Regions from separate parts of the Luteimonas sp. A534 genome, predicted to be linked through region 2. Evidence: predicted binding sites of a transcription regulator. Region 2 holds the regulator's gene; the other holds the start of a gene.
The links. Region 2 encodes sigma-54, which starts transcription at its own class of promoters, with help from an activator protein. Its sites were predicted from a motif close to TGGCACGNGCNTTGC; they were not measured.

Region 1: ACW5F0_RS05765 (prepilin-type N-terminal cleavage/methylation domain-containing protein) is a predicted target of sigma-54. The motif match lies at 6,562-6,576, and genes of this name have one in related genera.

What each region holds. Positions count from the first base shown of each region.
Region 1 covers NZ_JBSVRR010000002.1:230,383-241,468, forward strand. The annotation lists gene sucD (succinate--CoA ligase subunit alpha) at 93-971, opposite strand; gene sucC (ADP-forming succinate--CoA ligase subunit beta) at 1,095-2,261, opposite strand; gene ACW5F0_RS05750 (sensor histidine kinase) at 2,363-3,949, shown strand; gene ACW5F0_RS05755 (sigma 54-interacting transcriptional regulator) at 4,144-5,532, shown strand; gene ACW5F0_RS05760 (hypothetical protein) at 5,606-6,343, shown strand; gene ACW5F0_RS05765 (prepilin-type N-terminal cleavage/methylation domain-containing protein) at 6,682-7,029, shown strand; partial or broken gene ACW5F0_RS05770 (prepilin-type N-terminal cleavage/methylation domain-containing protein) at 7,221-7,332, shown strand; gene ACW5F0_RS05775 (GtrA family protein) at 7,653-8,096, shown strand; gene ACW5F0_RS05780 (NAD(P)/FAD-dependent oxidoreductase) at 8,093-9,631, shown strand; gene ACW5F0_RS05785 (hypothetical protein) at 9,737-11,086, shown strand, end outside.
Region 2 covers NZ_JBSVRR010000003.1:392,338-403,423, reverse strand. The annotation lists gene lptA (lipopolysaccharide transport periplasmic protein LptA) at 1-9, shown strand, start outside; gene lptB (LPS export ABC transporter ATP-binding protein) at 9-728, shown strand; gene ACW5F0_RS10065 (RNA polymerase factor sigma-54) at 762-2,198, shown strand; gene hpf (ribosome hibernation-promoting factor, HPF/YfiA family) at 2,307-2,636, shown strand; gene ACW5F0_RS10055 (PTS sugar transporter subunit IIA) at 2,661-3,137, shown strand; gene hprK (HPr(Ser) kinase/phosphatase) at 3,134-4,093, shown strand; gene rapZ (RNase adapter RapZ) at 4,134-5,003, shown strand; gene ACW5F0_RS10040 (PTS sugar transporter subunit IIA) at 5,071-5,463, shown strand; gene ACW5F0_RS10035 (HPr family phosphocarrier protein) at 5,476-5,745, shown strand; gene ptsP (phosphoenolpyruvate--protein phosphotransferase) at 5,745-7,472, shown strand; gene ACW5F0_RS10025 (2OG-Fe(II) oxygenase) at 7,469-8,413, shown strand; gene mgtE (magnesium transporter) at 8,516-9,877, shown strand; gene ACW5F0_RS10015 (aspartate carbamoyltransferase catalytic subunit) at 9,928-10,875, opposite strand; gene ruvX (Holliday junction resolvase RuvX) at 10,872-11,086, opposite strand, start outside.

The sequences.
Region 1 (11,086 bases), on a different contig from region 2:
TGACACGCTTTGCGGGAGCTTCCAGAACAGCTTTTGTGGGAGCCGCTATGGCGGCGATCGCGGCTATAGCCGCTCCCACAAAGGGCAGGCGATCAGCCCGCCAGGCGCTTCGCGATCGCGGCACCCAGGTCGCCCGGCGAACGCACGGTGGTGACACCGGCCTTCTCCATCGCGGCGAACTTGCCTTCGGCCGTGCCCGAGCCGCCCGACGCGATCGCGCCGGCGTGGCCCATGCGCTTGCCCTTGGGGGCCGACGCACCGGCGATGAAGCCCACCACCGGCTTGGTCACGTACTGCGCGATGAACTCGGCGGCTTCTTCCTCGGCCGACCCGCCGATCTCGCCCACCATGATGATGCCCTCGGTCTGCGCATCGTCCTGGAACAGCTTCAGGCAATCGATGAAGTTCAGGCCGTTGATCGGGTCGCCGCCGATGCCGATCACCGTCGACTGGCCAAGGCCGGCGTCGGTGGTCTGCTTGACCGCTTCATAGGTCAGCGTGCCCGAGCGCGAGACGATCGCGATCTTGCCCGGCATGTGGATGTGGCCCGGCATGATGCCGATCTTGCACTCGCCCGGGGTGATGATGCCGGGGCAGTTCGGGCCCACCAGCACGGTGTCCGGGTAGGTGGTGACCAGGGTCTTCTTGACGCGCAGCATGTCCAGCACCGGGATGCCCTCGGTGATGCACACGATCACCTGGATACCCGCATCGGCCGCTTCCAGAATCGCGTCGGCCGCGAACGGTGGCGGCACGTAGATCACCGACGCATTGGCGCCGGTGTCGGCCACGGCATCGGCCACGGTGTTGAAGACCGGCAGGCCCAGGTGTTCGGTGCCGCCCTTGCCGGGCGTGACGCCGCCCACGACCTTGGTGCCGTACTCGAGCATCTGCTCGGCGTGGAAGGTGCCCTGCGTGCCGGTGAAGCCCTGCACGATCACCTTGGTGTTCTTGTTGACGAGAACGCTCATTGGATTCCTCGATTCTTCATCTTCTGACTGTGGGAGCAGCTATAGCTGCGATCGCTCTTGGCGAGGCTTATCGCGGCTGTAGCCGCTCCCACAGGAAATGGGGTATCCCACAGGAAATGGGGGTCAGGCAGCCTTCGCGGCTTCAACGGCCTTGCGGGCGCCGTCGTTGATGTCGTCGGCGGGGGTGATCGCCAGGCCGGAGTTCTTCAGCAGCTCCTTGCCGGCGTCCACGTTCGTGCCTTCGAGGCGCACGATCACCGGCACCTTGACGTCGACTTCCTTCACCGCGGCGATGATGCCGTCGGCGATCATGTCGCAGCGCACGATGCCGCCGAAGATGTTGACGAAGATCGCCTTCACGTCGTCGGACGAGAGGATCAGCTTGAACGCCTCGGTCACGCGCTCCTTGGTGGCGCCGCCGCCGACGTCGAGGAAGTTCGCCGGCGAGCCGCCTTCGAGCTGGATCACGTCCATCGTCGCCATCGCCAGGCCCGCGCCGTTGACCATGCAGCCGATGTTGCCGTCCATGGTCACGTAGTTCAGGTCGTGCTGGCTGGCCTTGACCTCGGTCTCGTCTTCCTGGCGGATGTCACGCAGGGCGACCAGTTCCGGGTGGCGGAACGAGGCGTTGTCGTCGGAGTCGACCTTGCCGTCGAGCACGGCTAGCGTGCCGTCGGTGAGGATCGCCAGCGGGTTGAGCTCGACCAGCGCCAGGTCCTTCTCGTTGAACAGCTTGTACAGCCCCATCATGATCTTGGAGAGCTGGTTGACCTGCTTGCCGGTCAGGCCCAGGCCGAAGCCCATGTCGCGGCACTGGTAGGGCTGCAGGCCCTGGATGAAGTTGACGTTGAGCGACTGGATCTTCTCCGGCGTCTCGGCGGCCACCTGCTCGATGTCCATGCCGCCTTCGCTCGACGCGATGAAGGTGATCGACTGTGTCGACCGGTCCACCAGCACCGACAGGTACAGCTCCTTGGCGATATCGGTGGCCTGGGTGACCAGCACCGAATCGATCGGCAGCTCGACGCCGGCGGTCTGGTAGGTGGCCATCTTCTGGCCGAGCATGCCCTTGGCGTGCTCGCGCACGTCGTCGAGCGTGCGGCACAGCTTCACGCCGCCCGCCTTGCCGCGGCCACCCGCGTGGATCTGGGCCTTGACCACCCAGAAGTCGCCGCCAATGGCCTTGGCAGCATCAACCGCTTCTTCGGGGGTGCGGGCGACACGCCCGGCCGGGACTGAAATGCCGTATTCGGCAAACAGCTGCTTCGCCTGGTACTCGTGGAAGTTCATGTGGGGTCCGTCGTGGGAAAGTGGGACACAGCGCCAACCATTATAGTGCCCCGATGCCCCAGGAGCCCGCCCGCGTGCCGATAGCCGCCCCCGATCGCCTCATGAGACGCGAGCTCTACCTGCTGGCCCTGTACCGCACGCTTGAAGCCGCGCTGTTGGCGCTGGCCGTTTTCGGCCCGCTGCAGGGCGTGTTCGGCGGCGACGCGCGGGATCCGGCCCTGGCCACCGCCGTCGCGGCCACCTACCTGATCGCCTCCGCGGTGCTGCTTGTGCTGTCCGGGCGCGCATCGGTCCCGCTGCCCGCACAGGTGGTGTTCGGCGTCCTGATCGACATCGCCGTCGCCACGCTGGCCACCCACGCCCTGCCCCACGCCGGCCCCGGCATCGCGATGATGCTGCTCTTCAACGTCGGCGCCGCGGCCCTGCTGATGCCCCTGCACCTGGGCCTGGCCGCCGCCGCCCTGGCCTCGGGCGCTCTGGTCGCGCAGTACGTGATGGTCATCATCAGCGGCAGCCCCATCCGCGAACGGCCGCTGGCCGAAGTGCTGATGTTCTCGGTCAGCTACCTGGCCATGGCCACCCTGACCAACTTCCTTGGCCGCGACATGCGCGACAGCCGGACGCTGGCGCACAGGCGCGGCGCCGAGGCCGCCAACCTGGCCGAGGTCAACGAACTGATCATCCGCCGCATGCGCGTGGGCGTATTGATGGTGGACGGCCGCGGCCACATCCGCATGGCCAACGAGGCCGCCCGCATCCTGCTGGGCCAGGCCGGCGCCGAGATCCGCGGCGAAACCCCGCGCACCCTGCCCCAGCTGTCGCCGGCGCTGGCCATGCGCGTGGCCGAATGGCGCCGCAGCGGCGACACCGACGACACCCCGCTGACCATCGGCGATGACGGCAATGAAGTGCTGCCGCGCTTCACCCGCCTGCTGGCGACCGACGACACCACCCTGATCTTTCTCGACGACACCGCCCTGGTCTCGCGCCGCGCAGAATCCCTGACGCTCGCCGCCATGGGCCGCTTTTCCGCCAGCCTCGCACACGAGATCCGCAACCCGCTGGCCGCGATCAGCTACGCCACCCAGCTGCTGGAGGAATCGCGCGACATCGGCGACAGCGACCGCCGCCTGCTGCAGATCGTCCACCAGCAGTGCATGCGCACCAACACCATCGTCGAAAGCGTGCTGAGCCTGGCCCGCCGCGAGCGCGCCCAGCCCGAGAACGTGGATCTTGTAGGCCAGGTCCGCGCCTTCATCGCCGACTACCGCCAGACCTGCCCCGAAGACAACGCCGCCCTGCGCCAGGCCGGCCGTCGGCCCGAAGTACCGGCCATGGTCGACCCCCGCCACCTGCAGCAGGTGCTGACCTCCCTGACCAACAATGCCGTGCGCCACGGCCACCAGCCCGGCGAACCCGCGCGGATCACCATCAATGCCGACCTGCTCGACGGCAACCCGGTGATCGAGATCAGCGACCGCGGCCCCGGCATCCCCGACGCCGTCAGCCACCAACTGTTCCGGCCCTTCTTCACCACCTCCGAGCACGGCACCGGCCTGGGCCTGTATATCGCCCACGAACTCTGCCGCGCCAACGATGCCCGCCTCGAATACGTCTCCCTGCCCGGCGGCGGCGCCTGCTTCCGGATCACCCTGCGCGGCGGATCGGTGATGCTGGAGCGGCCATAGTTCCGCTTTTATGGGAGCAACAGCTTTTGCGGGAGCCGCTATAGCGGCGATAGGACCTGGCCGGAATGGGCCAATCGCGGCTATAGCCGCTCCCACAAAAGCAATCCCCCTCCCCCTGTACTTTTTGACACTCGTCACACTAAGTAAAAAAGTGCCAAAATTGGTCACCACGGACCGGCCACCCCAGATCAACCATGACTGAAACCCGCAGCGCCCTCATCGTCGACGACGAACACGACATCCGTGAGCTCCTGGTGCTGACCCTGGGCCGCATGGGGCTGCGCACCGATACCGCCGCCAACCTGGGCGCCGCCCGCGAACTGCTGGCCGCCAACCATTACGACCTCTGCCTGACCGACATGCGCCTGCCCGACGGCTCCGGACTGGAGTTGATCAGCGACATCACCACCCGCTTCCCCGACACCCCCGTGGCGATGATCACCGCCTACGGCAATGTCGAAGCCGCGGTGGAAGCGCTGAAGGCCGGCGCCTTCGACTTCGTCAGCAAGCCGGTGGACATCAACGTGCTGCGCGGCCTTGTGCGCCAGGCGCTGGAACTCAACGCCCGCCGCGCCGCCCAGCCCGAAGAGGCCGGCCGCCTGCTTGGCGGCTCGCCAGCGATGGTCGCCCTGCGCGAAACCATCGCCAAGGTCTCGCGCAGCCAGGCGCCGGTGCACATCAGCGGCGAATCCGGCACCGGCAAGGAACTCGTGGCGCGCACCATCCACGCCCAGGGCGCACGCGCCAACAGCCCCTTCGTGCCGGTCAACTGCGGCGCGATCCCCACCGAACTGATGGAAAGCGAGTTCTTCGGCCACCGCAAGGGCAGCTTCACCGGCGCCCATGCCGACAAGCCCGGCCTGTTCCAGAGCGCCGACGGCGGCACCCTGTTCCTGGACGAAGTGGCCGAGCTGCCGCTGGCGATGCAGGTCAAACTGCTGCGCGCCATCCAGGAAAAGAAGATCCGCCCCGTGGGCGCATCGACCGAGATCGATGTCGACGTGCGCATCCTCTCGGCCACCCACAAAGATCTGAACGCCCTGGTGAATGCCGGCAGCTTCCGGCACGACCTGTACTACCGCATCAACGTGATCGAACTGCACGTGCCGGCGCTGCGCGACCGCGACGGCGACCTGCCGATCCTGTCCGACGCGATCTTCGCGCGGCTGGCGCAGGCGATGCACCGCAGCGCGCCCAAGCTGGGGCCCGAGGCGCTGGCCGCACTGGCGGCGTACGCGTTCCCGGGCAACGTGCGCGAGCTCGAGAACGTGCTGGAGCGCGCGATGGCGCTGGCGGACAGTGACAGCATTACCGCCGCGGACCTGCGCCTGCCGGGTGGGAACAACATCAGTTCGCCGGGGCGGCTGCCGCCGATGCCGGGGAGCGGCGCACAGTCGCCGGGTGCGATGAACCCGCGCGAGACTGCGTCAAGCGCCCTGCCTTCCTATATAGAAGAGATCGAACGCGCCGCCATCCAGCAGGCGCTGCAGGAAAGCCGGTACAACAAGACCAAGGCCGCTGCGGCGCTGGGAATCACGTTCCGGGCGCTGCGTTACAAGCTCAAGAAGCTCGGCATCGACTGAGCCGCCGTTGGCGCCCCCATGGAACATTCCAGCGGCTAAGCTCGGCGCGCCAACTCTTTTGCCGAGCTTGATCATGGAATCCACCGCAACCCGCGATCCGGCCCGCCACAAGGCCGCGCTGGTCCACCTTGCCGCCAGCATCGCCGCGATCGGCGCCGTGTTGGCGGTGCCGGTGTTCTTCTGGTACCCCGGCGCCCTGCTTCCGCTGTCCGGCATCGATCGTCACCTCGTGCTGCTGTTTGCCGCAGTACTGGCGGCCGGCCCTGTGCTCACGTGGCTGGTCTACCGCAGCAGCAAGCGCCGCTTGCGCATGGACATCGCCGTGGTCGTGTTGATCCAGCTGCTGTTCCTGGCGTACGCCATCGCGATGCTGGCGCGCCTGCGTCCCGTCTACCTCGTGGGCATGGGCAACCACATCGAGCTGGTGCGCGCCTTGGACATCGACCCTGCAGACCTTGCACGCACCCCGGAGGCAAAGCGCGCGCTGTCATGGACGGGCCCGATCCTCGTGGGCGCCCTGCCGCCAGGTGGACTGGCCCTGTCCGGTGCCGACGACTATGCGCGACGTCCCGCATACCACATCGACTACGCCCACGTGGGGCCGATGCTGGCGCAGCGCGGCCGCACTCCTGAAGAGCTGATCGCACGCAGCCATGCCCATGCGGAAGCTTTGGGTGTTGCGCTGGCGGCCGTGGATCGCGAGAGCACTGCGATCCGCGTGGTGCCGCTGGTATCGCAAGCTGGCCACGCAGCCATGCTGGTGGACGCCATACATGGGCGGCCACTTCGCCCGGCCGCCGTCAAGATGTGACCAGTTTCGCGATACCGGCTCGACTGCGGCTCGCGCATCTCACGGACGTCCCCAAACCGAATACGCGATACGCGTCACAAGAGAGGCGCAAACACTGACATTCAACGTCACTTCCCGAGGTAAAAAGTGACGTAACGCGTCTCCTAATTCCCGCCAGTGACAGCCGAGACCGTGAATCCGGTTGCACATCTGTTCATCCGGCCCCGGAAGCCACCAACTGGCACGGGTTCTGCATACACTTCACTGCACGTGCGGCGTCGCACGGCAGCATCGGTTCCGGAACCCAAGCCGGCATCGCTGCACGTGAAGTACCCATATCAACTCCTAGGGGATACACCATGAAGATGCAGAAGGGCTTTACCCTCATCGAACTGATGATCGTGGTTGCGATCATTGCCATCCTGGCTGCCATTGCGCTGCCGGCTTACAACGACTACCGCATCCGTTCGGCGGAAGGTGCTTGTCAGGCTGAGGCCAAGGCCTACATGAACTCGGCCGTGGCAGCAGTCCAGTCGGGCATGACCGTCGACGCCCCCCGGAACGTCGCGTGCACCGGGGGTGTTGCGCTGACCTCGGGCGACGTCGAAGGTTCCGCGGCCATCACTTTCAGCCCCGTAGATCCGGGCTCGGCTCCCACCGTTTGTGAAGCCGATAACGCTACCTGCTCGATGACCCCGTCCGTCTAAGTCAACGACTCCATACGGTGCGGAACAAGGCCCCTCAAAAGAGGGGCCTTGTTTTTTTCCCCCCGAAAGAGCAGACACTCCACTGCGGCAGCCAGCACATTTCAAGCACTAGGAATCCCCACCGCCTAGATGGCGCCAGAATTGGCCCGCTACTTGCGTCATTACTTTCGGGGAACTAAACAGGGGACGTCATGTCCAGGACCGCGCGTGGTTTTACGCTAATCGAACTGATGATCGTGATTGCGATCATCGCCATCCTGGCGTCCATCGCCCTGCCGGCCTACAACGACTACCGCATCCGTGCAGCGGAAGGTGCGTGCCAGGCCGAGATGAAGAGCTACGCCAACTTCGCTCTCGCGACCTTGCACATGCAGCAGGAACCGGAGCCCGCTCCCTTGGAAGCCTGCAGCGCGGCGATCACCGCGACCGCGATCGGAGTAGACATCACGGGCACGCCCAGAAACCCCGGCACCCGGATCACCACGTGCGACATGGACACGGGCAACTGCACCGTCGCGCCTTGATGGGGTGACACTCATGCTGATATTCGTTCGAACGCCCCGCAGCAGCCCGCAGGCAGATCATCTGTCACAATCCCGATAGGGGCCCTCGATAGACCGTCCATGAATTCACCGCTTCCCGTCCGGATCCTCCGGCTCGTCCTCGTGCGCTATTTCGCCGCCTCGCTGCTTGCGCTGGTGGTTGACCTCGCCACGCTGTCCGCGTGCCTGCGTCTGCTGGACGTGGGGCTCGCGTGGTCTGCATCCATCGGGTTCGTCGCCGGCGGAATCGTTGCCTATGTGCTGAGCATCCGCTGGGTCTTCCGGGCGCGCACGTTCGCCGATGCACCGGCACTGGAATTTCTGGCCTTCATCGCCATCGGCCTCGCCGGGCTGGGACTCACCCAATTCGTGTTGTGGCTCGGCGTAACACGGCTGGGACTGCTGCCGGAACTGGTCAAACTCGGCGCCGCGGGCGCCACCTTCGCCTTCAACTACCTGGCCAGAAAATCGCTGCTGTTCGCAGCCAGCCCGCGCGGCGCTCCAGTGCAGGAGAAGATGGCTTGAGTGGGCACTCGGTCGTCATCATCGGCGCGGGCCCGGCGGGCCTGACTGCCGCACTGGAACTGCAGGACGCGGGCATCACCGATATCACCATCCTGGAAGCCGACCGGCAGGTTGGCGGCATCTCGCGCACGGTGGAGCACCACGGCAACCGGATCGACATCGGCGGGCACCGGTTCTTCTCGAAGTCCGACTGGGTAATGGACTGGTGGCGCGCGTTGATGCCGGTCGCCGAGCCCTCGGACCCGGCCGCCGCGCGGGAGCTGCGGTACCAGGGCGCCAGTGCCGGCCTGCCGGCGGCTACCGCAAGTGAAAGCGATAACGGCGTGCTGCTTGTCCGCAGCCGGCTGTCGCGTATCTACTTTAACAAGCGCTTCTTCGACTACCCGCTCAAACTTGGCTTGGACAGCCTGCTGAAGCTTGGACCGTGGAAGGTCTTCACCTTCGGCCTGAGCTACGTCCGGGCACACCTGCTCCCGATCCGGCCTGAGGCGTCACTGGAAGACTTCATGGTCAACCGCTTCGGCCGGCGCCTGTACCTGCAGTTCTTCAAGGAATACACCGAGAAGGTGTGGGGCGTACCCTGCAGCGAGATCAGCGCCAGCTGGGGCGCACAGCGCATCAAAAGCCTGTCGATCACTAAGGCCATGGCGCACGCACTGCGCAAGGCCTTGGGCAGGGGCCAACAGGCCGAACAGACCTCGTTGATCGAAAGCTTCCTTTATCCCAAGCACGGCCCCGGCGAGATGTGGGAGACGGCGGCGCGGCGCTTTACCAGGCGCGGCGGAACGCTGCTGATGGGATGCAAGGTAGACCGCGTCGACATCCGCGATGGACAAGTGCGCGCCGTCGGCTATCGGGATAGCGATGGCAACACACACGCTGTCGACTGTACCCATGCCGTCTCCACGATGCCCATCAAGGACCTTGTCGCAGCGTCCGCGGACGCCTGGCCCGCCGAGGTTCGCGACATTGCCGCAGCCCTGTCGTACCGCGACTTCATCACCGTGGGCCTGCTCTATCCGAAGGCGGCCATCCAGCGCCAGCTGGACGACAACTGGATCTATATCCAGGAGCCAGGCGTGAACGTGGGCCGCGTGCAGGTGTTCAACAACTGGAGCCCGTTCATGGTGGCCGACCCGGACATGACATGGCTGGGACTGGAGTTCTTCTGCAGCGAAGGCGACCCGCTGTGGACGCTTCCCGACGCCGACATGAGCGCGCTGGCGCACCGCGAGATGGTCGAGATCGGGCTGGCACGGGCCGACGCCCCGGCTGACACCGTGGTCATCCGCGTACCCAAAGCCTATCCCGGTTACTTCGGCGAGGCCTACGAGCGATTCGATGCGCTGCAGGCCGCGCTGGACGCAGTGCCCAACCTGTTCCTGACCGGACGCAACGGCATGCACCGCTACAACAACCAGGATCACTCGATGCTGACGGCAAGGGAGGCCGCGCGGCAGATCGCGACGGGCGGGGTGGACAAGGCGCGAATCTGGGCGATCAACGTGGACGATGAGTACCACGAGGAGAAGTGATGACCGGCCTGGCGGCCCGGGCGGGCCAGCGGCAAGGCGATCCGGGGTTAACTGAGTCAGGCAGCTGGGGCATAGACTTCGAACCGACGAACGGGGAGTGGCAGGGTGCTTGATTCGAACAGCGGCAGCGGTGCGGCGCACGACGACCGAGTCGCGTGGCGTGGCTGGGCCTGGGCATTGGGCGCATTGGCAACTGCCGCCCAGCTCTACCTGGTCTGGGGCTTCGACTTCTTTCCCACCGTAGATGGCCCGGCCCACGTCCACCTGGCCTATGCCATGTACGAGGCATTACAGGGAGACAGTTTTTACGGCGGCCTCGTCGAACTGAACTCCAGACTCAACCCTAATTTGGCGACGCAGGCGGTACTCGTCGCGTTGATGGCCATTGCACCACCCCTCGTCGCCGAGAAGCTCTGGCTCACGCTCTATTTCGTTTCCTTCGCGTGTGCTTCCGCCTATGCATTGGCAGGGATCAACCGAAAGTCCCTGTGCCTGCTCCCGCTGTTGGTTTTCTGCAGTATCTCTCTTCCCCTTGCATTCGGGTTCTACAACTTCTCCTTAAGCACCGTCATCTTCTTGGCCTGGTTCGGCTACTGGTGGCGCCACCGGACGGAGTTCAACATCCGCGTAGTGCTGATACATGCACTTCTTGCCACGTTTGCGTATGTCATCCATGTCTTCGCGTTTGCTGCGTCTGTACTTGCAATTGCCGTCACCGGCCTAACGGCCATCATCATGCAGATGCAACACGACACCGAAGAAGGCGGCAAAGAGCCACAAGGACGCTGTCGTTCAATCCTGACACATGCTGTGCCGCCTTTACTGGGCAGTATTCCCGGCATAGTTGCCTCGCTGTACTTTCTGTTGGGCCGCTTCGGTTCGGCAACCTCCTCCGGCGCGGCCAACCTTGAGTTCGATGCGCTGCGCAGGATCCAAGCACTCCTCACCGGAACGTCTTTCAGTCCGTACGACGACATTGAGTTCATCGCCGCCGCCGTGTTCGCAGTCGCCCTCGTCGCGACAACTTTGCTCCTCCTACTCAGCGCTTCAAATGTCCGGCGCAGCCTCCCATTCGCCGCATGCTTTCTGGCTTTCCTCACACTCTATCTGGCAATGCCGCAACAATGGATCGTGCGGTGGATGCCCTCGCGTTTTCAGCCACTCGTATTCGTGGTGCTCCTGCTTTGGATTTCCGCTCTCGTCCCGCCAACAATCAAACCACAGCAATGGAAGCTGGCCGGCGCAGCCGGGGTCGCACTGGTCCTCCTTTCGCTGGTTCCGAGGGTCCAGTTATTCTCCGAGCTTAATGGCTACTACCGCGAAATTTCCTCTGCCGCACCCTATATCAAGGAGAGCAGCACGCTGGTGGCGATACGCCTGAACAACCAGGTGTATGGCCAGCCCTTTCCGGCAAAGCTGGACGTACTGATCCAGGCGGGCAGTGGAGTCGCTTCA
Region 2 (11,086 bases):
GGCAACTGATGCTGGTCGCCGAAGGCCTGCGCAAGCGCTACCGCCAGCGCGAAGTCGTGCGCGAATTCGGGCTGACGCTCGACGCCGGCGAGGTCGTCGGCCTGCTCGGCCCCAACGGCGCCGGCAAGACCACCTGCTTCTACATGATCGTCGGCCTGGTGCCGGCCGATGCCGGGCGCATCGTCCTTGACGGCCGCGACATCACCGGCGAACCCATGTACCGCCGCGCCCGCCTGGGCGTGGGCTACCTGCCGCAGGAACCCTCGGTGTTCCGCAAGCTGTCGGTGGCCGACAACATCAAGCTGGTGCTCGAACTGCGCAAGGACCTCGACCGCAAGGGCCGCGAGGACGAACTCGAGTCGCTGATGGACGAACTGCAGGTGACCCACGTCGCCGGCCAGAACGGCGCCAGCCTGTCGGGCGGTGAGCGCCGCAGGGTCGAGATCGCACGTGCGCTGGCGGCCCGGCCACGCCTGATCCTGCTCGACGAACCCTTCGCCGGCGTCGACCCGATCTCCGTCGGCGAGATCCAGCGCATCGTCCGCCACCTCAAGAACCGGGGCATCGGCGTACTCATCACCGACCACAACGTCCGCGAGACCTTGGGCATTTGCGACCGCGCGTATATCCTCAATGAAGGCAGCGTGCTCGCGCAGGGGGCTCCGGACGCGCTGCTGGCCGACCCGGACGTGCGCCGGGTCTACCTGGGGGATTCCTTCCGGCTGTAAGCCGGCGGGCGCCCCCGCCTGATCGGGGACACCGTGAAACCTCGCCTGCAGACATCGCTGGGACAGCACCTGGTACTGACGCCGCAGCTGCGCCAGGCCCTGCATCTCCTGCAGCTTTCGATGCCCGAGCTAGAGCTCGAGATCACCGAGGCGGTCGAGAGCAATCCGCTGCTGGAATGGGACGAAACGGCTCCGCCGTCGTCTGCGGATGAGGCCTCCGGATCCCACGGCGACGACGCCCGCGCAGACGGAAACGACGATGCCGCCCAGGACGCCTGGGACGACGACCGCGACGTCGCCTGGGACGAAAGCTACGGTAGCGGTGGCGGCAGTGGTGGCGGCGACGACCAGGACGGCGACGCCTCCGAGCGCATCGCCCAGTCCGAGACCCTGCGCGACCACCTCCTCTGGCAGCTCAACCTCAGCCACCTGTCGCCACGCGAGCTCGCCATCGGCGTGGCGCTGGTCGACGCCATCGACGATGACGGCTACCTGCGCGAACCGCTGTCCGCGATCGCCGAGGCACTGGCACCGGAGCTTCGCTGCAACGAGGACGAGATCGCGGCGGTGCTGCGCACGGTGCAGCGCCTGGACCCGACCGGCGTGGGTGCACGCGACCTCGGCGAGTGCCTGCTGCTGCAGCTCGACACCCTGCCCGAAGACACTCCCGGCCGCGACGTCGCCCGCCGCGCGGTGGCGACGCTGATCGAGCGCCTGGCCAAGCTGGGCACCGATGGCGTCGCCGAGGCGCTGGGCTGCAGCAGGGAGGATGCGGTCGCCGCGCTGCAGTTGATCCGCGGCCTCGACCCGCGCCCGGGCGCCGGCATCGGGGGCATGCCACACGACACCTACGTGGTTCCCGACTGCAGCATCGCGCGCCACAACGGCGTCTGGCGGGTCACGCTGGCGGGCGGCCGCCATTCCCGCCTGACCATCCACCGCGGTTACGAGCAGATGCTGCAGCACACCGCAGGCACCGATGCAGGCTACCTGCGCGGCCGCCTGCAGGAGGCGCGCTGGCTGCTGAAGAACATCGAGGCCCGTGGCGAAACCCTGCTCAAGGTGGTCCGTTGCCTGGTGCGGGAGCAGTCGGGCTTCCTCGAGTTCGGCGGCCAGGCACTGCGCCCGTTGACGCTGCGCGAAGTCGCCGCGCAGATCGGCATGCACGAATCCACCGTCTCCCGGGCGGTGTCGCGCAAGTACGTGCACACGCCGCGGGGCACCATTCCCCTTCGTGCCTTCTTCGCTTCGGGCATCGACACCGGTGGCGGCGGCGAGGCCTCCAGCATCGCCATCCAGGACATGATCCGCCGCCTGGTCGAAGCCGAGGACCCGCGCAAGCCGCTGTCCGACGCGCGCCTGGCGGACCGGCTCAAGGACAGCGGTGTCCCTGTGGCACGACGCACCGTCGCCAAGTATCGCGAAGCACTGAACATCCCGTCATCGCACGAACGCGTGCGCATCGCCTGAACTCCGTGTGGCCGCTTCCCGCCCCCGGGGGGCTGGGTTAACCTGTCCGTGACAACCACCGCGCCGCCATGCGCGATGCTGTGGTCCCCACGGAGAAAGGAGGTTGCGATGCTCATCGAGACCCACGGCCAGCAGATGGACGTCACCCCGGCCCTGCGCGACTACGTTGAAACCAAGCTTGGCAGGCTGTCGCGCCTCTACGATCCACCGCTGCAGGTCCGCACCCAGCTCAGCATCGACAAGCCCGACCATCGCGCCGAAGCCACGGTCATCGTCGCCGGCAAACCTCTCCACGCCGACGCCCGCGCGGCCGACATGTATGCCGCCATCGACCTCCTCGCCGACAAGCTCGACCGCATGCTGGTCAAGGAAAAGAAGAAGATGATCGACCAGCACCGTCGCGGCGGGAATCCGGTGCGCGACGGCGAGTTCGGCTGAAGCCGGCGATCGAAGGCCCGGGGGATGCCTTACACCGACCTGCTCACCGCCGGCCGCATCGTGCAAGTGGTGGAACCCGGTAACCGTGACCAGGTGCTGGATGTCGCCGCCCGCCTGCTGGGCGGCGGCTCGCCGGCGCTGACCCCGGCGATCGCGGATGGCCTGCGCCGGCGCGAAGCGGTCGGCAGCACCGGCATCGGCCGCGGCGTAGCGATTCCGCACTGCCGCAGCGATGGCTGCCGCGAGCCGATGGCGGCCTTCCTCCGGCTGGCCAATCCGGTGGATTTCGACGCCCGTGACGGCGAGCCCGTGGACTTGGTCTTCGCGATGGCGGTTCCGGGCGACCACGCCCAGCAGCAGCACCTCGACACCCTCTCCGAACTCGCAGGCCGCTTCGCCGACGCCGGTTTCCGGGAGTCGGTGCGCGGCGCACCCGACATCGCCGCGCTGCGCGCCCTGCTGCTGCAGAACGACGCCCCCCGGCGGACAGGGTCGGGATGAGGGCGGTCGTCACCGCACAGGGATTGTTCGACCAGCTCAAGGACCGGTTGGAGCTGCGCTGGCTGGCCGGCCAGGCCGGCGCGTCGCGGCAGCTGGAATCGGTCGACGCCGTATCGCGACGGCCGTCGCTGGCCGGCTACCTCAACATCATCTATCCCAACAAGGTGCAGATCCTCGGCGGCGAAGAGCTCGCCTGGCTGGATGGGCTGGAGCCGCGGCAGCGCTGGGAAACGCTGGAGAAGATCCTGCAGTTCAGCCCGTTGGCGCTGGTGGTCAACAAGGGCCAGCCCTGCCCCGAGGACCTGGTCAAGATGGCCGAGGAATCGGGCATCGCGCTCTGGGCGTCGCAACGCCGCGGCCATGAGCTCTACAACGTCCTGCAGTACCACCTCGCCGGCGCGCTTGCACCCCGGGTCACGCTGCACGGCGTGTTCATGGAGATCTATTCCATCGGCGTGCTGATCACCGGCGAGTCCGGGACCGGCAAGAGCGAGCTCGCGCTGGAACTGGTCACCCGAGGCCACCGCCTGGTTGCCGACGACGCGCCGGAGTTCGCGCAGCTCGCGCCCGACGTGCTCGACGGCACCTGCCCGGAGCTGCTGCAGGACCTGCTCGAACTGCGCGGCCTGGGCGTGCTCAACATCCGCGAGATGTTCGGCGATACCGCGGTGAAGCGGAACAAGTACCTGCGCCTGGTCGTCCACCTCGCGCGGCCGGACAGCGCCCATGATGCGCGCGACCCCAGCGGCATGGTCCGGCTCACCGGTGACCTCGGCTCGCGGCGCGTGCTCGACCTCGACGTACCGATGATCACGCTGCCGGTGATGCCGGGGCGCAACCTGGCGGTCCTCACCGAGGCCGCCACCCGCGTGCACGTGCTGCGCTCCAAGGGCGTGGATCCCGCCGCGGCCTTCCTCGCCCGCCATTCGCACTTCCTGGAACGGAGCACACAGTGAGGAGCACACCGTTGAGAAGCACGCCGTTGAGAAGCACGCCATGAACGCCGCCGGCAATTCGCTGATCATCGTCAGCGGCATGTCCGGGAGCGGCAAGACCGTCGCCCTGAACACCTTCGAGGACCTCGACTTCTACTGCGTCGACAACCTCCCGGCCGAACTGCTGCCCGATTTCGTGCGCAGCGCCACCCATCCCGAACGGGCGTCGCAGAAGCTCGCGGTGGGCATCGACGTGCGCAGCCGCGGCGACCTCGCCAACATCCCGGAATGGCTGTCCGCCGTCGGCGCGATGGGCTTCGACCCCAAGCTGGTCTTCTTCGACACCGCCGACGCCGTGCTGCTCAAGCGCTATGCCGACACCCGCCGCCGGCATCCGCTCACCCGCCTGGGGCTGGCACTGTCGGACGCGATCGCGCTGGAGCGCCAGGTGCTCCGGCCACTGAGTTCGCTGGCCGACGTCATCATCGACACCAGCGAACTCAACGTGCACCAGCTGCGGCGCCGGGTGCTGACCGACCTCGGGCTGAGCATGGACTCGTCGCTGTCGCTGCTGTTCGAGTCCTTTGCCTACCGCCGCGGCGTGCCGCCGGACGCGGACTTCGTGTTCGATGCGCGGGCGTTGCCCAACCCGCACTGGGATGCGCGCCTGCGGCCGCTGTCGGGACGCGACCCACCGGTGCGCGAGTATTTCGCGAAGGAGGCCGATGTCACCGAGTTCCTGCAGCAGGTCAATGCCTTCCTGGACGCCTGGCTGCCGCGCATGCACTCGTCCACGCGCAGCTATGTCACCGTGGCCTTCGGCTGCACCGGCGGCCGGCACCGCTCCGTATTCCTCGCCGAGGCCGCGGCGGCGCACGCCCGCCAGCAGGGCTGGAGCGAAGTCGCCACCCACCACCGCGAGCTCGACTGAGCCCCGCAACGGCGCCCCGCGCAGCCGGCGCTTCCTGAGGGTCGCGCCGCTCTGCTAATTTGTAGCGATGGCCGCCGGCATCCTCCTCGTGACACACCTTGGCATCGGCACCGCGCTGGCGGCGGTGGCGGGCCGCCTGCTGGGTCCGCTGCCGCTGGCGGTGGAGGTCTTCGAGGTGTCCTTCGACGCCGATCCGGACGCCGTGCTGCCGGCCGCGAGTGCGGCGCTGCGGCGCGCCGACAGCGGCGACGGGGTCCTGCTGCTGACCGACCTCTACGGTGCCACCCCGGCCAACATCGCCTCGCGCCTGGCGCACCTGGGCACCCCCGTGCGCCGCGTGTCCGCGCTCAGCCTGCCCATGCTGCTGCGGGTGCTCAACTATCCCGAGCTGCCGCTCGATGAACTGCCCGCGGTGGCCGCCGCCGGCGCGCGCAATGGAGTGCTGCACGATGACGCATGAGGCAGGCCGGCCATGATCGAACGCGAACTCACCGTGTCCAACCGGCTCGGGCTGCACGCGCGCGCCACCGCGCGGCTGGTGCAGCTGCTGTCGGGCTATGACGTCAACGCGACCCTCACCGCCAAGGGCCGCGAGGTCAACGCCAAGAGCATCATGGGTGTGATGCTGCTCGCCGCGGGCACCGGTACCGCGGTCACGCTGCGGGTCGAGGGCGCCGACGAGGCCGCGGCCGCCGACGCCGTGTGCGCGCTGTTCGAGCGACGATTCGACGAGGACAGCTGATGCGCCAGGTGTTCCCCGGCCAGGGCGCATCGCGGGGCAATGCCCTCGGCCGGGCGCGCGTGCGCCAGCCGCATGCGCTGGAGGTCGCGGAGGAGCGCATCGCACGCGCAGCCGTTCCGGCCGAGATCGCGCGACTGCACGAGGCCATCGGCATGGTGCGCGCGGAGCTGCGCGACCTGCGCTCGCGCCTGCACGGCGCACTGGCCGGCGAAGTCGGTGAGTTCCTCGACCTGCATGCCCTGCTGCTCGACGATCCCGAACTGCTGCAGGGGCTTGATGGCCTGATCTCCAGGGAACGCTACGCTGCCGACTACGCGCTGCGCCTGCAGCGCAACCGGCTCGCAACCGTGTTCGAAAGCATGGACGACCCCTATTTCCGCAGCCGCGTCGAGGACATCGACCACGTCATCGGTCGCATCCACGCCGCCCTGCACCGCCACGATGCCCAGGTGGTCGGCATTGCGGGCGAGATCATCGTCGCCGACGCGCTGGCTCCGTCCGAGGTCGCGCGGCTTCATGCCCGCGGCGTGCTCGGCGTCGTGACCGCGGGCGGCAGCATGCTCGCGCACAGCGCGATCCTCGCGCGCAGCCTGCACCTGCCGCTGGTGGTGGGGGCCGCGCAGGCACTGGCACAGGTGAACGACGGCGACGTGCTGATGATCGACGGCAGCACGGGGCTGGTGATCGTGGATCCCGGCGCCGACGACCTGCGCGCACACCGCGAGCGCGTGCGCGAGGGCAAGCGCGAGCGGCGCCAGCTGCACCGCCTGCGCCGCGAACCGTCGCGCACGCTCGACGGCGTCGACATCCGCCTGTACGCCAACGCCGAATCGCGGGAGGACGTGGCCGAGGCCCACGCCCTGGGCGCGGCCGGCGTCGGCCTGTACCGCACCGAATTCCTGTTCCTGCAGCGCGACGAATTGCCGTCGGAAGAAGAGCAGTTCGTCGCCTACCGCGATCTCGTGCTGGGCATGACGGGGCGCATCGCCACCATCCGCACCCTGGACGTCGGTGCCGACAAGGCCGACGGCAGCGGACTCGCGCTGCCCGATGAGCCCAACCCGGCACTGGGCGTGCGCGGCGTGCGCCTGGCGCTGCGCCAGCGCGGCGTGTTCACCACCCAGCTGCGCGCGATCCTGCGTGCGTCGGGCTACGGGCCGCTGCGGATCCTGCTGCCGATGGTCGCGCGTCGCGAGGACCTGGTGGCCACGCGCCGGCTGCTGCGTCAGGCCGCCGCGAAGCTCCGTAGCGAAGGCCACGTGGTCGCCGACGGGATCGCACTGGGGGCCATGATCGAGGTGCCGGCCGCGGCCATCGCCCTGCCGGCGCTGATCGACCTGGTCGACTTCATTTCCATCGGCACCAACGACCTGGTGCAGTACCTGCTCGCCGCCGACCGCGGCAACGATGCCCTGCAGGAACTGCACAGCCCGATGCACCCGGCGGTCGTGCAGCTGCTGCACCAAGTGCTCGCGACCGCCCAGGCGAACGGCCGGCCGGCGGCGGTCTGTGGCGAGATGGCCGGCGATCCGTTGTTCACGCCGCTGCTGCTCGCGCTCGGGCTGGAGGAATTCAGCGTGCATCCCGGCACCCTGCTCGAGGTGCGCCGCGAACTTCGCGCGCACGATCTGTCCGCGCTTCGAAAGCGCGCCCCGGCCCTGCTGCGCGCGCGCGACCGGGCCGGCATCGAACGCTGGCTGGCAAGCGTGGCGGCGGCCGCGGCATGAGCACGGACCCCGCTTCCGTCGGCGCGCTGCACGCCATCGTCGCGCCGCGGGTCGTCGCCGGCGCGGACGCGATCCGCGAGGGCTTCCTCGCCGCGCAGCCGTTCCGCCACTGCGTGATCGAGGACTTCCTCGTCCCGGGTTTCGCGGATGCGCTGATGGCCCGGTTCCCGGCCTTCGAACGCGGCAATGCCATCAACGAAGACGGGGTCGCCGCGGGCAAGTCCACGGTCGAGCGCATCCGCGCGCTCGGCGACGCCTACGCCGCGCTCGACGACTGCATCCAGTCGCCGGCATTCCTTGGACTGGTGGAGCGCCTGACCGGCATCGACGGCCTGCTCTACGACCCGGATTATTTCGGCGGCGGCACCCACGACAACCGCGATGGCCAGAGCCTCGACACCCACATCGACTTCAACCACCACCCGGCCACGGGCTGGCACCGGCGGCTGAACCTGATCGTCTACCTCAACCGCGAGTGGCAGGACGATTGGGGCGGCGCGCTGGAGCTGCGCCGCGATCCCCATGACCCGGACACCGACGAGGTGGTCGCGGTCGCGCCGGTGTTCAACCGCTGCGTGATCTTCGAGACCACCGAGCACAGCTGGCACGGGTTCCCGCCGATCCGACTGCCGCCCGGGCGCGAAACGCTCAGCCGCAGGTCGGTGGCGCTGTACTTCTACACCCGTGAACGCCCCGCCGCGGAAGCCGCGCCGCGGCACTCGACCGTCTATGTCGACCGGCCGCTCCCCGCGCACCTGCGGCCTGGGCGGACGCTGAGCGAGCGCGACGTCGCCGACCTGCGTGACCTGCTGGCACGGCGCGACGCCCACAACCGCCGCCTCTACGGCGAGGTGCGGGAACTGCAGGCGGAGCTCGACCGCAGCTTCGCCAGCCGGGTGTTCGCCGCGGCCAGGCGATTGCGCGCGCGGCTGCGTCGCTGAGCGCGGGCTGTGCAGCAGTGGCGACGCGGGCGATAATGCCGGCATGAACGCCTGATCCCTGTCGCGCATCCCGTCGCGCGACGCGCCCCCCGGAAGCATTCCATGGCCGAAGCCGTCCGCCACGACAAGACCGCGCGCCAGCTGCGCCTGCTGTCCGATGCCCTGGACAGCGGCCGCCTCGGTCCCGTGCGCCGGCTGGTCAACACGCTGGCCCCGGCGGAGATCGGAAACCTGCTCGAATCGCTGCCGCCCGATCGCCGCATGGTGGTCTGGGGCCTGGTCGATCCCGAAGATGACGGCGAGGTGCTGGTCCACGTCGGCGACGAAGTGCGCGAGAGCCTGCTCGCGGACATGGACACCGACGAAATCGTCGCCGCGGTCGAAGACCTCGACATCGACGACCTCGCAGACCTGGTGGAGGACCTGCCGGACACGGTGATCGACGAAGTCCTGAAGTCCATGGACCGCGAGAACCGCGAGCGCCTGGAACAGGCCCTGTCCTATGCCGAGGACACCGCCGGCCGCCTGATGAATCCCGACGTGGTGACGGTGCGTGCCGACACCACGGTCGACGTGGTGCTGCGCTTCCTGCGCCTGCGGGGCGAGCTGCCCGACCACACCGACCACCTGTACGTGGTCAATCGCCGCCACCAGCTGCTGGGCTGGGTCGCGCTCCAGAACCTGGTGACCAGCGAGCCCGGCAACCCGATCAACAAGCTGATCGACGACGAGCTCACGGCCATCCACGTCGGCGAGTCGGCCGAGTCGGTGGCGCGGCAGTTCTCCGACCACGACTGGGTGTCCGCACCCGTCGTCGACGAGGGCAACGTCCTGCTCGGCCGTATCACCATCGACGACGTGGTCGACATCATCCGCGAGCAGGCCGAGCACCAGGCGCTGGGCGCCGCCGGCCTGGACGAGGACGAGGACCTGTTCTCGCCGGTGCGGCGCGCTGTGCGCGGCCGCATCGTGTGGCTGGGCGTGAACCTGGCCACCGCCTTCCTGGCGGCGGGCGTGATCGGTCGCTTCGAAGCCACCATCGAGCAGATCGTCGCGTTGGCGGTGCTGATGCCGATCGTCGCCGGCATCGGCGGCAACGCAGGCATGCAGGTGCTGACGCTGATGGTGCGCGGCCTCGCCCTGGGCCAGGTGGGCGCGAGCAACGCCAGCGTGCTGCTGTGGAAAGAACTGCGCGTGGCGCTGATCAACGGGCTGCTGATCGGCGGCTTCGTCGGGCTGGTGTCCGTGGCCTGGTTCCACGACTGGATGCTCGGCCTGGTGATCACCGTGGCGCTGATCGTGAACTTCGCGTCCGCGGCGCTCGCGGGGGTCCTGGTGCCCCTGGCGATGAAGCGCGCGAACGTGGACCCGGCGGTGGCGGGCGGCGTGGTGGTGACGGCGGTGACCGACGTGGTGGGGTTCTTCAGCTTCCTGGGCCTGGCGACGGTCATCCTCCTCCGCTGACCCAAGCCGCAAGCACCACTGTGGGAGCGGTTACCCGGCCGGCCAGCGGCTCAGGCCAGCAGCGCTTCCAGGACCGCCATGCGCACGGCCACGCCGTTGGCTACCTGCTGCAGCACCAACGACTGCGGCCCATCGGCCACCTCGTCGCTGATCTCCACGCCGCGGTTCATCGGGCCTGGATGGAGCACGACGGCGCCGGGCGCGGCACGGCGCAAGCGCGCGGCGGTCAGGCCGTAGTCGCGGTGATAGGCCTCGAGCGAAGGCACCAGCCCCTCCTCCATGCGCTCGCGCTGCAGCCGCAGCATGAACACCGCGTCGACGCCTTCCAGCGCGGCATCGAGGTCGCTGGTGACGGCACAGCCCTCCAGCATCGCGTCGCCAGCGTCCGGCAGCAGGGGGCGCGGCCCACAGGCACGGACCTCACCGATGCCCAGGCTGCGTAGCGCGTGCAGCTCGGATCGCGCCACCCGCGAATGCCGGATGTCGCCGACGATGGCGATCTTCAGCCGCGGGAAGTCGGCCCCCTTGGCCTGGCGCAGCGTCAACACGTCGAGCAGACCCTGCGTGGGGTGCGCGCTGCGGCCATCGCCGGCGTTGACCACCGCCGTGCCCGGCTGCGCGGCGGCGGCCAGCATGGCCGCGGCGCCGTCGTCGCGATGGCGCACGACGAAGCCACGCACGCCCATGGCCTCGATGTTGCGCAGGGTGTCGAGCGCGGTCTCGCCCTTGCTGGTGGACGAGGTGGAGGCGTCGAACGCGAGCACGTCCGCACCCAGCCGCTGCGCGGCGCGCTGGAACGACAGCCGCGTGCGCGTGGAGGGTTCGAAGAACAGGGTGCACACCGCGGTGCCGGCAAGCGCCGTGCGCGGATCGGCGCCACCGTGGCCATCGAGGAAGGCCTGGGCGCGGTCCACCAGCGCCACCAGCGTCGCGCGCGGCAGGCCCTCCAGGGTGAGCAGGTGCCGCAGCCGTCCGTCTTCGCTGGTTTGCGGGTTCATGCCGTGGTGCCGGTGGGCGGCGATTCGGGCTCGACCGGAACGGCGTCGCCGGGCGCGGCGAGCCAGCGTTCCACGATGATCGCGGCGGCCACTGCATCCAGCGCCACGGCGTCGCGGCGGCGACGGCGGCCCTCGGCGCGGTCGACAGCGAAGCGCTGCGCGGCCTCGATCGAACTCGAGCGCTCGTCGACCATCACCACGGGAAGCCGGT